Regions from separate parts of the Psychrobacter sp. M4 genome, predicted to be linked through region 1. Evidence: predicted binding sites of a transcription regulator. Region 1 holds the regulator's gene; the other holds the start of a gene.
What was found. Region 1 encodes PhoB, which activates phosphate uptake and scavenging genes when phosphate is short. Its sites were predicted from a motif close to TGTCATNAANCTGTCATAA; they were not measured.

Region 1 (6,842 bases):
TTGAATGTGATCGCCAAAGAACGGTGCAAATACAAATAACCCCCACATACCGTAAATGATAGAAGGGATGCCGGCCAAAAGCTCAATGGCAATACCTAATGGCCTTTTCAAAAAAACAGGGCATAATTCGGTTAAGAAGATGGCAATACCGAAGCTGACGGGTACCGCAATGCAGATCGCGATCATTGAGGTGACGAGGGTACCGTAAATGGGCGCTAGTGCCCCGTATTGATTGCCTACTGTATCCCAGTTATTGCTGGTATAAAACCCAAGACCAAATTCGCTGATACTCGGCCATGCACCCACAACTAACGAGAGCATGATGCCGCCAAGCGCCAATAGAACCAATATGGCAAACGCTTTGGTCGCATTGACAAAAACGGCATCAATGCGTCTTTGTTTGGCTATTCGATGCTTTGCCAATTGGGATTTTAGATCTGCCATAAAAGCCTCAATACTCTAATTAGCCTAGTAAGTTATGGTTTTAATAGAACTGCGCTTTAGTTAATCTGACTAAGAAGGGTTATAAACAGGCTGCCCTTTGCTATCGACGACCTCATTCCATTTGGCTTTAAATAAATCCACAGCAGTATCAGAAAAAGGTACATAATCAAGCGCCATAGCGTCGTCATCCCCTTGAGCATAAGCCCAGTCAAAGAATTTAAATACACCAGCGATTTGCTGCGCATCTTCAGGCTGCTTATGCACTAAGATAAAGGTAGCCGCAGCGATTGGCCATGCTTGCTCGGTCTCGGAGTTGGTGATAATTTTATAAAACCCTTCTTGCTGTGACCAATCGATGTCACCAGCGGCGGCGAAGGTCTCAGCAGAGGGCTGTACCACGTTACCTGCCGCGTTTTTGAGGGCGACGTGTGACATACCGTTTTGTTTGGCATATGCATATTCAACATAACCGATAGCGTTATTCATACGTGTTACGTAGCTTGAAACGCCCTCGTTGCCTTTGCCGCCCGCACCCGTTGCTGAAGTTGGCCATTTCACCGTTTTATCCACGCCAACATTGTCTTTCCAGTCGCTGGAGACTTTAGCCAGATAATCAGTGAAATTAAAAGTCGTACCCGAACCGTCTGAGCGAAATACCGTGGTAATAGCGGCATCAGGAAGGGTTAACTCAGGATTCATAGCAGCGATGGTAGGGTCATTCCAGTTGCTGATCTTGCCAAGGTAGATATCTGCTAACATCTCCCCATCTAGCTGCAACTGACCCGGTTCAATACCTTCGATATTGACGACAGGGACGACGCCGCCGATGACGGTTGGGAACTGAATCAGTCCTGCCTCACTCAGCTCATCTGGAGTCATAGGGGCGTCAGATGCACCAAAGTCTACCGTTTTGGCGATGATTTGCTTGATACCACCGGATGAGCCGATTGACTGATAATTCACTTGACCGCCTGTTGCCTTGTTATAGGCATCTGACCATTTAGCATAGACAGGCTGTGGAAAAGAAGCGCCAGCTCCGGTGATGTTCAGGGATATGTTTTCAGCCGAATTGGCATCACCAGAAGCAGCCGTTGCCGTATTAGCTGATACTGCGCTATCAATGGTTTCATTATCGTTGCTACTAGTCGTTTGATTGCAAGCAGCTAAGGTAAAGGCACTAACGACGGCTACCGTTATTAATGAATGACGCATTATTTCTCCTAAAAGTTTTTTTTATCAGGCATTTATAAATAACAATGACAACGCTGCAACTATGCCCTGTGGTTAATGAGCCCATTGTGACAAGCAAATATGACAGTTTGATGACATAAAAAATATTTATAAAAATATGTCAAAAGTGACTGTATTTTTTATTTAGGATTGATCATAGTGAGGGTATTTAAATAGAAGAGAACAGACCCTAGTATAATGACGGAGCTTTATTTCAATCATTTATGCAATGAGAACCTTATGTCATCAACCTTGTCATCAGCTTCGTCGTCTGCGATATCGTCAGCTCGCTCATCAACGCTTTCAAACACTATTAATATGCATGAGGTGACCGAGTTTCTATTAGCGCTTGATGCCCTAAAGCATGTCAATCGCCGTAACCACATTACTAAAAACGGTAGTGAGTCGCTGCGAGTAGAGAATTCCGCCGAGCATTCATGGCACTTAGCGATGGCGTGCTGGTCAATAGCGGAGTTATTTGAGCTGGACGTGAATCATGAGACATTGCTAAAAATGGCACTGGTGCATGATTTAGGAGAGATTGATGCGGGTGACACGTTTTTGTATGCTCGCGCCCGCAGTGATGCGCACATCAAAGAGCGTGACGGTATAGCACGACTGCAAGCCCAGCAGGGTAACGGGATTGGCAACTTGAGTAAAATCTGGGAGGAGCAAGAGACTGGCAATAGCACTGAGACCCAACTGCTAAAAGTAGTGGATCGGCTATTGCCTTTTTTGTTGAATCTAAACACTGAGGGCAGGACGTGGATAGAGCTGGGTATCACACGTTCACAAGTAGCTGGGGCACATGAGTTTATTGCCGATACTTTTCCTGCAGTGCATCAGTGGCTGGTCACCCAAATTGATTATGCGACCAAGCAAGGCTGGCTGATTGATGCTTGAGTTTTATTAGACCTTAGCCACGCCTAATAATTGACCCATTTGTACCACACTATTTGCGTGTAAACCATTTAACCAATCTGCCTTTGCCTCTTTTGGCAAGATGACGATAGCGGTTGAACCCAGATAAAAACGCCCAAGCTCATCGCCTTTCTCGAGCTTCATATTGTGCTCGTCTTCTTGAATATCATCGGTGCGTACAATTTTGCCAGTAGCGACACTTTGGATACCGGCGACAATCATCGCACCAACCATGACCACCGCCGCTTTGCCATACTGAGTATCAAACAGACAAACCAAACGCTCGTTGCGAGCAAACAAATCAGGCACGTTGGCAGCGGTAGTGTTGTTGACTGAAAACAGCGTACCCGGCACATAACGAGTCTTTGTCAGCGTACCGGCAAAAGGCATATGCACACGGTGATAATTGCTTGGCGCTAGATAGATGGTTGCAAAGCTACCATCAGCGAAATAATGACCGTCGCTGCTATCAGCAAGTAGTTGTCCTATATCGTAGTGGCGACCTTTAGCTTGTAGTAGCTTACTGTCATCAATTTGTCCAAGCTGCGATATGATACCGTCAGCGGGACTAACAATGCCGTTTGCGGTTGGGTCTATCGCCCGTGCCTCGTCTTTGAGCTCACGGGTAAAAAAGTCATTAAAGCTCTCATAGGCATTAAAGCTCTGACGTTCATATTCGTCTAGGCTGACACCATAAGCTTTGGCAAAACTGCGGATAAAGGCGCGCTTGACGACAGGGTGACGACTGGCGGCTAAGCGTCCAGCAATTTTGCTTAGTTTTTGTTGGGGAACAAATTGTTGTATGGTGGTAAATAAGGTCATAGTGGGCTACCGAAATATTTTTAGAATGAAAATAGGCTATGAAGACGGAAAAAATATGAGGTTGTATTTTATCATGGACAACGTCTGCCCGTGTGATCATAATCGATCAAAGCTACGAATATCATGAATAAAGGGTTAGTGAATGAAGGCACTTATACAGCGAGTAAGCACTGCTAATGTGGAAGTTGATAACAACTGTGTGGGTTCAATTGAATATGGAATACTGGCGTATGTTGGGCTGGGGCATGATGATAACTTGCAAAGTACGCAGCGGATGATTGATAAAATTCTCACCTATCGTATTTTTGAGAATGATAGCGACCCTGCGAAGCGTGGTAAATTGGATCAAAACGTCCAGCAAGTTGGCGGTGGGTTACTGTTAATACCGCAGTTTACGTTAATGGCAAAGACTGATAAAGGTCGCCGTCCTGACTTTGGCGGAGCGATGGCGCCAGATAGCGCCCAAGCGTTATTCGCTGATATGATAGTCTATGCCAAATCGCAATATCCAAAGATTGCCAGCGGTCAGTTCGGGGCTGATATGCAAGTAACCAGTATCAATGATGGACCACTGAACTTTTTATTAGAAATAATTTAAATGTAAATGTCATCAAACTGTCATAATTAATCGGTTTAATGAGCAAACATTGGCGAGTGCTTATCGTCTTTTTGAACGCCAACTATTTTTTGTATCTTAAGAAAGGCTGTCATATGCAAAATGAACAGATTTTAATTGTCGAAGATGAGCCAGCGATTCGCGAGATGGTGGTGATGACGTTAGAGATGGCTGGATTTGAGAGTTTGCAGGCGGCTGATGTCTTAGAGGCGCATCAGCAAGTCGTTGATCATCGTCCGGCACTGATTTTGCTCGATTGGATGTTACCCGGTGATAAAAGCGGCATTGATTTTTGCCGTATGCTCAAAAGCGATGAGCTACTCTCTGAGATCCCTGTCATTATGTTGACCGCCAAAAGCGAGGAAGATAGTAAGGTTCACGGTCTTGATGCTGGCGCTGATGACTATATGACCAAACCTTTCTCCACCCGTGAGCTGATTTCACGGATAAAGGCGGTATTGCGCCGTAGCAGTGCGCTTGGTACTGAGAAGACGATCGACGTAGGTAAGCTGAGCCTAGATCCTAAAAGTCAGCGCGTCACCGCTGATGGTACGCTCATAAATATCGGTCCGACAGAGTATCGATTGCTGGCGTTTTTTATGAGTCATCCGGAGCGTGCTTATACGCGAGCACAGTTGCTAGATCAGGTCTGGGGCGGTAATGTTTACATCGAAGATCGCACGATTGATGTCCATATTCGGCGTTTACGTAAACTGTTGCGACCATATGACTGTGATACCTTGATCCAAACGGTTCGTGGTACTGGCTATCGGTTCTCTAATTTAGTTGAGCAAGAGTAGGGTCTGTTGAACATTCTAATATTAGAGCTGCTTATAAAGACGGTGGATAAACACGATGACGCCTAGAGACACTGACTCGCAAGATACGCAAAACCAAGATTCTCAACAAAGCACAACGGATCAACTCACAAAAATCAGAAGCGCGCTACGAGCACTACGTGATGCGGTGATTTTGCTCAATGATGATGATGGTTTGGAGTGGTGGAATCAGGCGGCCGAGGATCTATTATTATTGCAACCAGACGATCAGGGTAAGTGCATTTTTGACTTCATTACAGCACCTGAATTCCGAAAGTATTATCAGAATGTAACGTCGCCTAACGATGGCGTGCATATCGCCTCATGGCGAGATCCAAAGCGTTATTTAAAGTGTGAGCTCACCCATTTTGGGGATGAAAAGCTGCTGATCATTTATGATGTGACCCGTTTGCAGCATCTGGAGCAAATGCGCCGCGACTTTGTGGCCAATGTCTCTCATGAGCTGCGCACGCCTCTAACGGTGCTGATGGGTTACCTTGAAAACTTCTCAGATCAGCCAGACATGCCTCCGCATTGGCAGCGCGGTTTTGAGCTGATGACCCAGCAGACCGCACGGATGAATAGAGTGGTGAATGACTTATTGCTGCTATCTCGCATCGAGATCGAAGAGACCCATGAGTTACATTATATCGATATGAGCAGCCTGCTCACCCATGTCTATAATGACGCACAGGTTTATAATCAAGAATATGGGCATACGATTAGCTTGCAGATAGATACGGACGCTGGTTTATTTGGTTCAGAGATGTATCTCAATAGCGCATTATCCAATCTGGTTGTTAATGCGATCAAATATACCCCTAAAGGCGGCAATATCGTCATCAGTTGGACAAAAACTCTAGAGGGCTGCCGATTTGCAGTCACAGATGATGGGATTGGCATTGCCCAACAGCATATTACCCGTTTAACTGAGCGTTTTTATCGCGTCGATAGTGGTCGTAGCCGTGCTACCGGAGGGACAGGGTTGGGACTGGCGATTGTAAAACATGTCTTGTATCAATATAACGCAAATTTACAAATTGAATCGGTAGAAGGCGTAGGTTCGACATTTAGTGCCGTATTCCCAAGCGCTCATGTTCGCTCTATGCCTAACAATACAACTGCTCATACTAAGCCAGATCCTGCTATCATCCGTTCAAAATAAAAAAGATCGCGCTGTATCGGTTTTAAAGTGAAGCGATTAAATTTGAAGTGACTAAAAGTAAATCTATAGTCAATCCCAAATAAAACTGACATATTTAGCCACGTGCTACTGATATTAATTTTACTTGCGTGCTGTGTCATTGCAGCCAGAGGCTGCGCAAAATTAATATCAGTAGCACTAAGTTGTAACACTTTTAAAGTGACTTAGCTATACCTGACACGCTCCATTTTTGCTTCGCCAAGTTATGAATCAACTATTAGCTGTCAGGTTTTATCAGTAATGGATAGGGATTGACCGCTTGCCCGTTAATATAAATACCATAATGCACGTGCGGCGGTGTGCCTTTGGCATTACCACTATCGCCGACATAGCCGATCGTGTCACCCACATCAACCCAGTCATTGGGATCAATATCAGCATAATCTTCCAAATGCGCATAATAATGCCCCGCACCGCCAGGCCCGACGATGACGACGACGCGGCCGCCTAAGTTATTATGACCCACTTTTCTGACGATACCTTGGGTGGTGGCTTGAATAGGGGTGCCACGATCCGCAAATATATCGATGCCCTCATGACTGCGACCTTGGCTTCGCGCCGCGCCCCAAGTATCTGTTAAATGCTGGCCGGGTAATGGACTGGGTAGGCTATTTTCTGTAGGCAATTCTTGCTGCATAAGGCTCAGCTGCTGCCATTTTGCGACTATAAAAGACTGAGTTTGCTGACTAATACTGGGGAGTAATTTATCAAGTACAAACAACAAGGCTAGCACTACTAGTGATTTGAATAGCACACTAAGCAGACGACTGAAAAATGATGGTTTTTG
Region 2 (6,842 bases), 510 kb from region 1:
TACCCTTACGGCTCATACTTTGGTTAATATGATTCGCTCTAAGCGTACTTGCAAACGGTTTCATTTGATAGTGCCAGCCTTGATCTGAATGCAGGGTGAGCTCCTCTTTGCGCTTTGCAGGTATGTTTTTAACGGCACGCTCAAGCATCTGTTTGACTAAGTTATAGACGGGTCGTCTTGAAAGCTCGTAGCTGATGATCTCATTGTTGTAGCCATCGAGTATGGGTGATAGATACAACTTATCACTACCAACCTTAAATTCAGTAATGTCAGTAAACCATCTGCGATTAGGCGCACCTGCTCTGAACTTACGCTTGACCCTGTTCTTAGCTATAACGCCGCACTGTCCTTTGTAGGATCGATACCTTTGTCGTCTGATTCTGGCAGTCAGCTTAAGCTGTCCCATAAGCCTTGCAACCCGCTTATGGTTGACCTTTAGTCCTTCATTCTTAAGTGTCTGAGTGATTCGACGATAACCATATCGACCTTTATGCTGGTGGTAGATATCACGGATGCGCTGTTTCAAGGGAGCGTATTTGTCTTTATCCCAAAGACTCGCTCTATGATAGTAGAAACTACTCCTTGCAAGCTTTGCTATGGTGAGTAAGTCAGATAACACGTGCTGTTGTCTTAGTCCTTCGATGAGCCTTGCTTTTTGTCTGCTTGTTCCTCCGCTCTGAGCAAGGCATCGAGCTTTTTTAAATACGCATTCTCCGCTCGTAGATACTCGTTCTCACGTTTGAGCTCTGCTAGGGTCTTGTCCTCATCAGGTTTGTCTGTGATAGGAGAGGTCATAGGATTACTACCTTTATATTTAGAGGTGAGTCCAGACATACCGTAGTGTCGATAAGCGTTGTGCCAGTGGCTAATAAGCGCAGGTGAGCTGATAGTAAACCTAAGGGCAGTTTCAGACTGACTTAGTCCTTCTGATAACATCACAGCGAGCACTTTATACTTAAAGTCGCTACTGTATTTAGTCCTATCGACCTTAGGCTTGATAGCGTCTATGCCACCATGTTGATATTGCTCGACCCATTTGCTGACAAACCGCGGATTTACAGAAAACTTCTCACTGGTAGCATGTCCGCTATGTCCTTGCTTGTAGTATGCTATGACTTTGATCTTAAAGTCTAGATCGTAACGCATAAAATAACCCCCATAAATTGTGTCCAACTTATGGGGGGCAGTTCAAAGGATAAGCTTTTTTACATCTCTCTAATACCGCAATCCTTGTTTAAAAAAGATATTCTATACCAGCACCAGCAGCGAACACCTTAATATCGGCGACCGAATTGGTAGGATCAGTGGGGCTAGTATAATCTGCTGAGTTTTGACCAATATAAGCGTGACCGATGATATTATCTTTAAAGTTGTACTCGCCGCCAACTACTATCTGGTCAGAATCATTATTGCCGATACCGTTTAGATTCTCAGTATTATTGTATTGCACATAAATAAACGCTGGACGATTAAGGTTGTTCAAGCCAATCTTACCACTTAGTATTAGACCTTTTTCTTTATCAGAACCTGCAAAATCATAGTCCGCTTGCTGATATACCGCTCCTAAAGTTAAAGGGGTGGCTATGTTTATATATTTATCTACATCGACAGTGACTGCGCCGCGAAAAGCGTCGCCGCCATAGTTTATGCGACCTTCAGCATTGTCGTCAGTAATAAAATCTAAAGTTTCAATGCTACCACTAGCCTCGATATCTTTACTATAAGCAATAGCTGCCGTATAGCCCGTCCCTTGATCTAGCTTTAACGCTGCCCCGTAACCTTCTTCGCCATCCTCATTATCAAAACTTTCATCAGCTGCATACTGTAGTACCAACTGTAAATCTTTATATTCAGGAGCAATCCATAAAGCTGAGTTACTTGAGCGCGTATAATCAAGCATGTTTAGGGCAGAAACTCCACCATTATCATTAAGTGTTCTTTTCCCTAAATTATCCCAGTAAGCTCTATTAAGGATAGGATCGTACAAGTAGCTAAAAATAGAAGAGTTACGCCCAACACGCAGCTCACCATAGTTGTCGTTTTTTAAACCTAAATAAGTATCGCGGCTTTGTAAGGTTCCACTATCATCACCGTCAATATCGATACCGTACTCCAATCGATAAATGACATCAGTATCAGTGGTTATCGCTTCCGAACCTCGTAGGCCTATACGCGAAAAATTTGAGTTTATTTGTAATTCGTCTATATCAGAGTCATTAGGACTCTCAATATTACCTCGATCATCATAATCAGCTTCACCATTGACATAATCACTAGTCAAAAAGGCTTTACCGTATATCTCTGGAGCAGCCTCAGCCACTGGTACCAACAGAGTCATTACTGCTGTGGCTAAAAGTAATTTTTTCATAGTGAATCTCTACTTATGGTTTGGTTTTTTTGTAATTTGATTATCAAACAAGCCATTGTTGACAAATACTAATGGCAAATAATAGGATCAAGAGATCAAAAACTGATCTGTAGCTTTTGTAAAAAATTATCCTATGGATAATATTAGGTGTCTTAACTATAACTACATTACGAAAATCAACATCTGACTCTATAACCTATCAAGCTTGAGTATCGGCTACAAGAATATCAACTTTGAAATATTTTGCAATACTTATTTCAAACTGTCATTTACGGTTTTTTATTAATAGATTAAAACCCTGCTAGCAGGGTTTTATAAATATAAAACAGTTCTTATGATTCTGCTGCCAGAAGTTAATGTCTTAAGGTTTAAAATTTATATTCTAAACCGCCGCCTATGGCAATAACCTCTGACTCGCCATTAGCAGCAATTAACATCTCATTACCGTCTGCATCTCTACTAGATCCCAACACTCCTCGGACATTTTTAGCTTTATTGTAGCCTGCATAAGCATGAGCAATAATGTTGTCTTTAAAATAATACTCACCGCCGATAACGTATTGATCAGATTTAGCATCTCTAATACCCGCCAAGTCATTGCCTCGGTTATACTGTGCGTATACAGCGGCTGGACGAGAAAAGTTATCTAACTTTAGCTTGGCACTAACGATAAAGCCATCTTCAGTTATAGGTTGGTCGTCATAATCAGCTTCTTGGTATAGCAGTCCAAGGGTCACCGGCACGTCGGTTATATTAGCCATATCATAAGTGACAGTACCACGCAGGACTTCTCCTTCTATTTCAAGATTCTTATCAAAAGCAACGCTAGCAACAAGACCATCTTGATCATAAGTCACATAACCACCGTAGCCTTCGCTCTCTTCACTATCAGAGCCATCAAAATCTTCATCAGCCTTGTACATGACAAACATCTCAAGCGGTAGGGTTTCAAACTCAGGAGACGTCCAAAAAGCAGCGTTTGAAATACGTGGTATCGTCTCTGTCATATTAAGCGCCCGCACCTCTCTTTCTTGGTCAGATAGCGCATTTCTACCTAAGTTATCCCAGTAGCCTTTGGTGACAACGACGTTGTTAATCAAGTCAATTGGCGTCCAATACCTACCTAGTCTCAGCGTACCTAAATCCTTGTTACTCAAACCTAGATAGTTACTACGATTGGCTAAAGATACCTGCTCATTACCATCAAGACTTATCGCAAACTGGAGCTGATAGACCACATCGGTGTTCTCAGTTATCGCCTCCGAGCCCCGCATACCGATAAATGATTTATAAGTATTGATGCTATTGGCATCACCATCATAACTGCCATACTGTTCTGGATCTGGATTGTCTGCACTATCAGGTGTAAACTCTCCTTCAGCATAGTCAGCTACGACGAATAAGCGTCCAAAGAAGGTAGGATCAGCAGCAAAAGTTGTTGATGTACATGACATAGCTATCAAGGTCGCCAGTAAACTTTTTCTCATAAGACCAAGCTCCAAATTTTAGATCTTCATTTAGTAAATAATTAAACATTAGTAATGAGGTATCCAAAAAATACTTTGCAGATACGAAGAAGATGAATTAACAAATAAAACTAATATTTTGGTAAAAATAACAATATACAATACTATGAATATAAAATAATATATAAACGAATAAGAAATCAAGATTTAATTAAAAAAAATTCAGATTATATTTATATAATGAAGATAATCTAAATATAGATTTTCACATTTTACATATAATTAGATTATGTATTTTAATAACCTAGCTATTATTCTTTTTCTTAAAATACGTTAATTCAACAAAAAATCTCAACAAAAAAAACTCACCCCGAAGGATGAGTTTTTAGCATGATATCTACACTATGCTTTGAACTAGAATAAGTATTCTAAACCACCACCGATAGCCCATACATCAGCATCAGTAGCACCACGATCAGCTGAGTTGATACCAGCATAGGCATGAGCAATCATGTTGTCTTTGTACGAATATGTACCACCTACCACAACTTGGTCTGAGTCTAGATTGTCAATACCGCCAACGTTTTCAGTATTATCGTATTGAATATAAGCAGTAGCTGGACGAGCAAAATTATTTAATGCCATCTCGCCACTAATCACGAAAGCTTTTTCTTTTTCAGCGTCATTAAAGTCATAGTCTGCTTGCTGATACAGTCCAGCCAATACTACTGGATAAGCGGTGTATTTTCCTAGATCAATACTAGCAGTACCACGAATGATGTCGCCACCTGGTCCAAACTCAAGTTGCTCACCATCAGGGCCTTCAATAGGATCACCAGCAGCGTTTAGAGCACCTCTTACATCATTAAGGCTCATGTCTTTATCATAAGCGATACCGGCTGTGATACCCAAACCTTGGTCAAAAAATAACGAAGCGCCAAAACCACTGTCGCCATCATCGAAGCCCTCATCAGCGCCATACATTAAAGCTAGCTCTAATGGTAGATCTTGATATTTAGGTGCAATCCACACTACTGAATTATTGATACGTGTACCATCAGTTAGAGTAAGTGCTTCAGCAAGAGAGTCGCCTCCACCAAGACTGCTAGCCCCGATATTGTCCCAATAACCTTTGTTACGCGATACGTTATTGATATAGTCAACTACCGAATAGTTACGACCGGCACGGAATTCACCATAGTCTTTATTGACTAATCCTAGATAAGTATCACGAGCATTAAGCGTACCACGATCACCATCAACATCGATACTGTACTCTAACTGATAAATGACATCCGTATTACCAGTTAGTGCTTCAGAACCTTTAAGACCGATCTTTGAACCCGTTGAGTTAATCTCTACCGTGTCTTCGCTTCTATCGTCACGTCTAGTACCATCAGAGTTAACAGCATCACTTGGGTAATCTATTTCGGCGTCAACATAGTCAGCATGGACAAACGCTTTACCGTATAGCGTTGGTGCGGCATTGGCTGCAGATACAGATAGAGCAGCGATTGCTGTAGCCAAAAGTAACTTCTTCATGGGGTATCTCCACTTTACAATTTTAGTAATAAGCGCGCTATTATTAGCTGGTGCTCATAAGGGTATCGTCACAAATCTTCAAAGGTATAACGTGTAACTGGCTACCAAGATTAGTCAGAAACAAGTGTGGCGAGGTGCTATTACCGTAAGATGAAAAAAACCATGACTTACACAACTAAGATCAACGTTGTAACTGTTATGTAAACTTAGGTCTTCATCGCTCTAGTATGTAACATGCGTTACCAAACTCATACTTCGGCTTTAAGCATAACAACTTTGAAATAATTTGCAACATGTTTTTTGAGCTTTAATATAAGTTTTTTAAAAAAGTCAATACAAACAAAAGTTTAACAAATGTTACGTATAATTATAAAAAAACACCAGCAACCTTTGTAAAGGCTACTAGTGCTATTGATAAAAGTAATTAGCAGATTATAAAGTAAAGTTAGTAAAACTAATTAACCAATCTTAATTATCATTCATAACTTTATAAAAAATATTATGACGATAATTTTAGTTTAAAAATCAATGACCATTAAGCTTATGACTAACGCTCACTTATACTCACATAGTAATAAACTACTAATTTGTATGAGTTAAACACCTGCTTTTAGATCAAGGCGTGCTTGATGCAGTAGCGGCTCAGTATAACCACTAGGCTGCTCGCGACCTTTAAAGACTAGGTCACAGGCGGCTTTAAAGGCGTAAGAATGTTCAAAGTCGGTGGACATGGGCTGATAGTCAGGATCATCAGCGTTTTGTTCGTCAACCACTTTTGCCATGCGCTTCATTGCCTCCATGACTTGCTCTTCGCTGACCACATTATGATACAACCAGTTGGTAATATGTTGACTTGAGATACGCAAAGTAGCTCGATCTTCCATCAAGCCAACATCATCGATATCGGGTACTTTAGAGCAACCAACGCCTTGGTTAACCCAGCGTACCACATAGCCTAAGATGCCTTGAGCATTGTTTTCAAGCTCTTGCTGCTTCTCTTCTTCCGTCCAGTTGGTATCTTTGGCTAGGGGAATAGTCAAGATATCATCCAAGCTGGCGCGCTGGCGCGATTTTAGCTCATTTTGGACATCAGGCACGCTTACTTGATGATAGTGCATACTATGCAAGGTTGCACCCGTTGGCGATGGTACCCATGCCGTATTAGCACCTGCCTTGGGATGCGCCGCTTTAGTATCCATCATCTCCTTCATCTCGTCAGGTTTTGCCCACATACCTTTACCAATCTGAGCATGACCTTGCAGACCAGTCTCAAGGCCAATATCAACGTTCCACTGCTCATAGGCGGGTAGCCATGCCTGAGATTTCATCTCGCCTTTTGGCACGAACGCTCCAGCATTCATACTGGTATGCATCTCATCCCCTGTGCGATCTAAGAAGCCAGTATTGATAAAGATAACACGCTCTTTAGCTTGACGAATGGCCTCTTTAAGATTGACCGTCATACG

Region 2: the regulator PhoB is predicted to act here: its motif matches at 2,621-2,639, upstream of ACR63N_RS03640 (porin).

Annotation. Positions count from the first base shown of each region.
Region 1 is NZ_CM146740.1:332,341-339,182, forward strand. Features, by position in the region: gene pstC (phosphate ABC transporter permease subunit PstC) at 1-444, opposite strand, end outside; gene pstS (phosphate ABC transporter substrate-binding protein PstS) at 514-1,656, opposite strand; gene ACR63N_RS01435 (HD domain-containing protein) at 1,915-2,577, shown strand; gene asd (archaetidylserine decarboxylase) at 2,584-3,417, opposite strand; gene dtd (D-aminoacyl-tRNA deacylase) at 3,560-4,015, shown strand; gene phoB (phosphate regulon transcriptional regulator PhoB) at 4,129-4,833, shown strand; gene phoR (phosphate regulon sensor histidine kinase PhoR) at 4,889-6,016, shown strand; gene ACR63N_RS01460 (M23 family metallopeptidase) at 6,273-6,842, opposite strand, start outside.
Region 2 is NZ_CM146740.1:840,100-846,941, reverse strand. Features, by position in the region: partial or broken gene ACR63N_RS03650 (IS3 family transposase) at 1-646, opposite strand, end outside; gene ACR63N_RS03645 (transposase) at 631-1,146, opposite strand; gene ACR63N_RS03640 (porin) at 1,235-2,368, opposite strand; gene ACR63N_RS03635 (porin) at 2,737-3,855, opposite strand; gene ACR63N_RS03630 (porin) at 4,249-5,376, opposite strand; gene ACR63N_RS03625 (malate synthase G) at 5,973-6,842, opposite strand, start outside.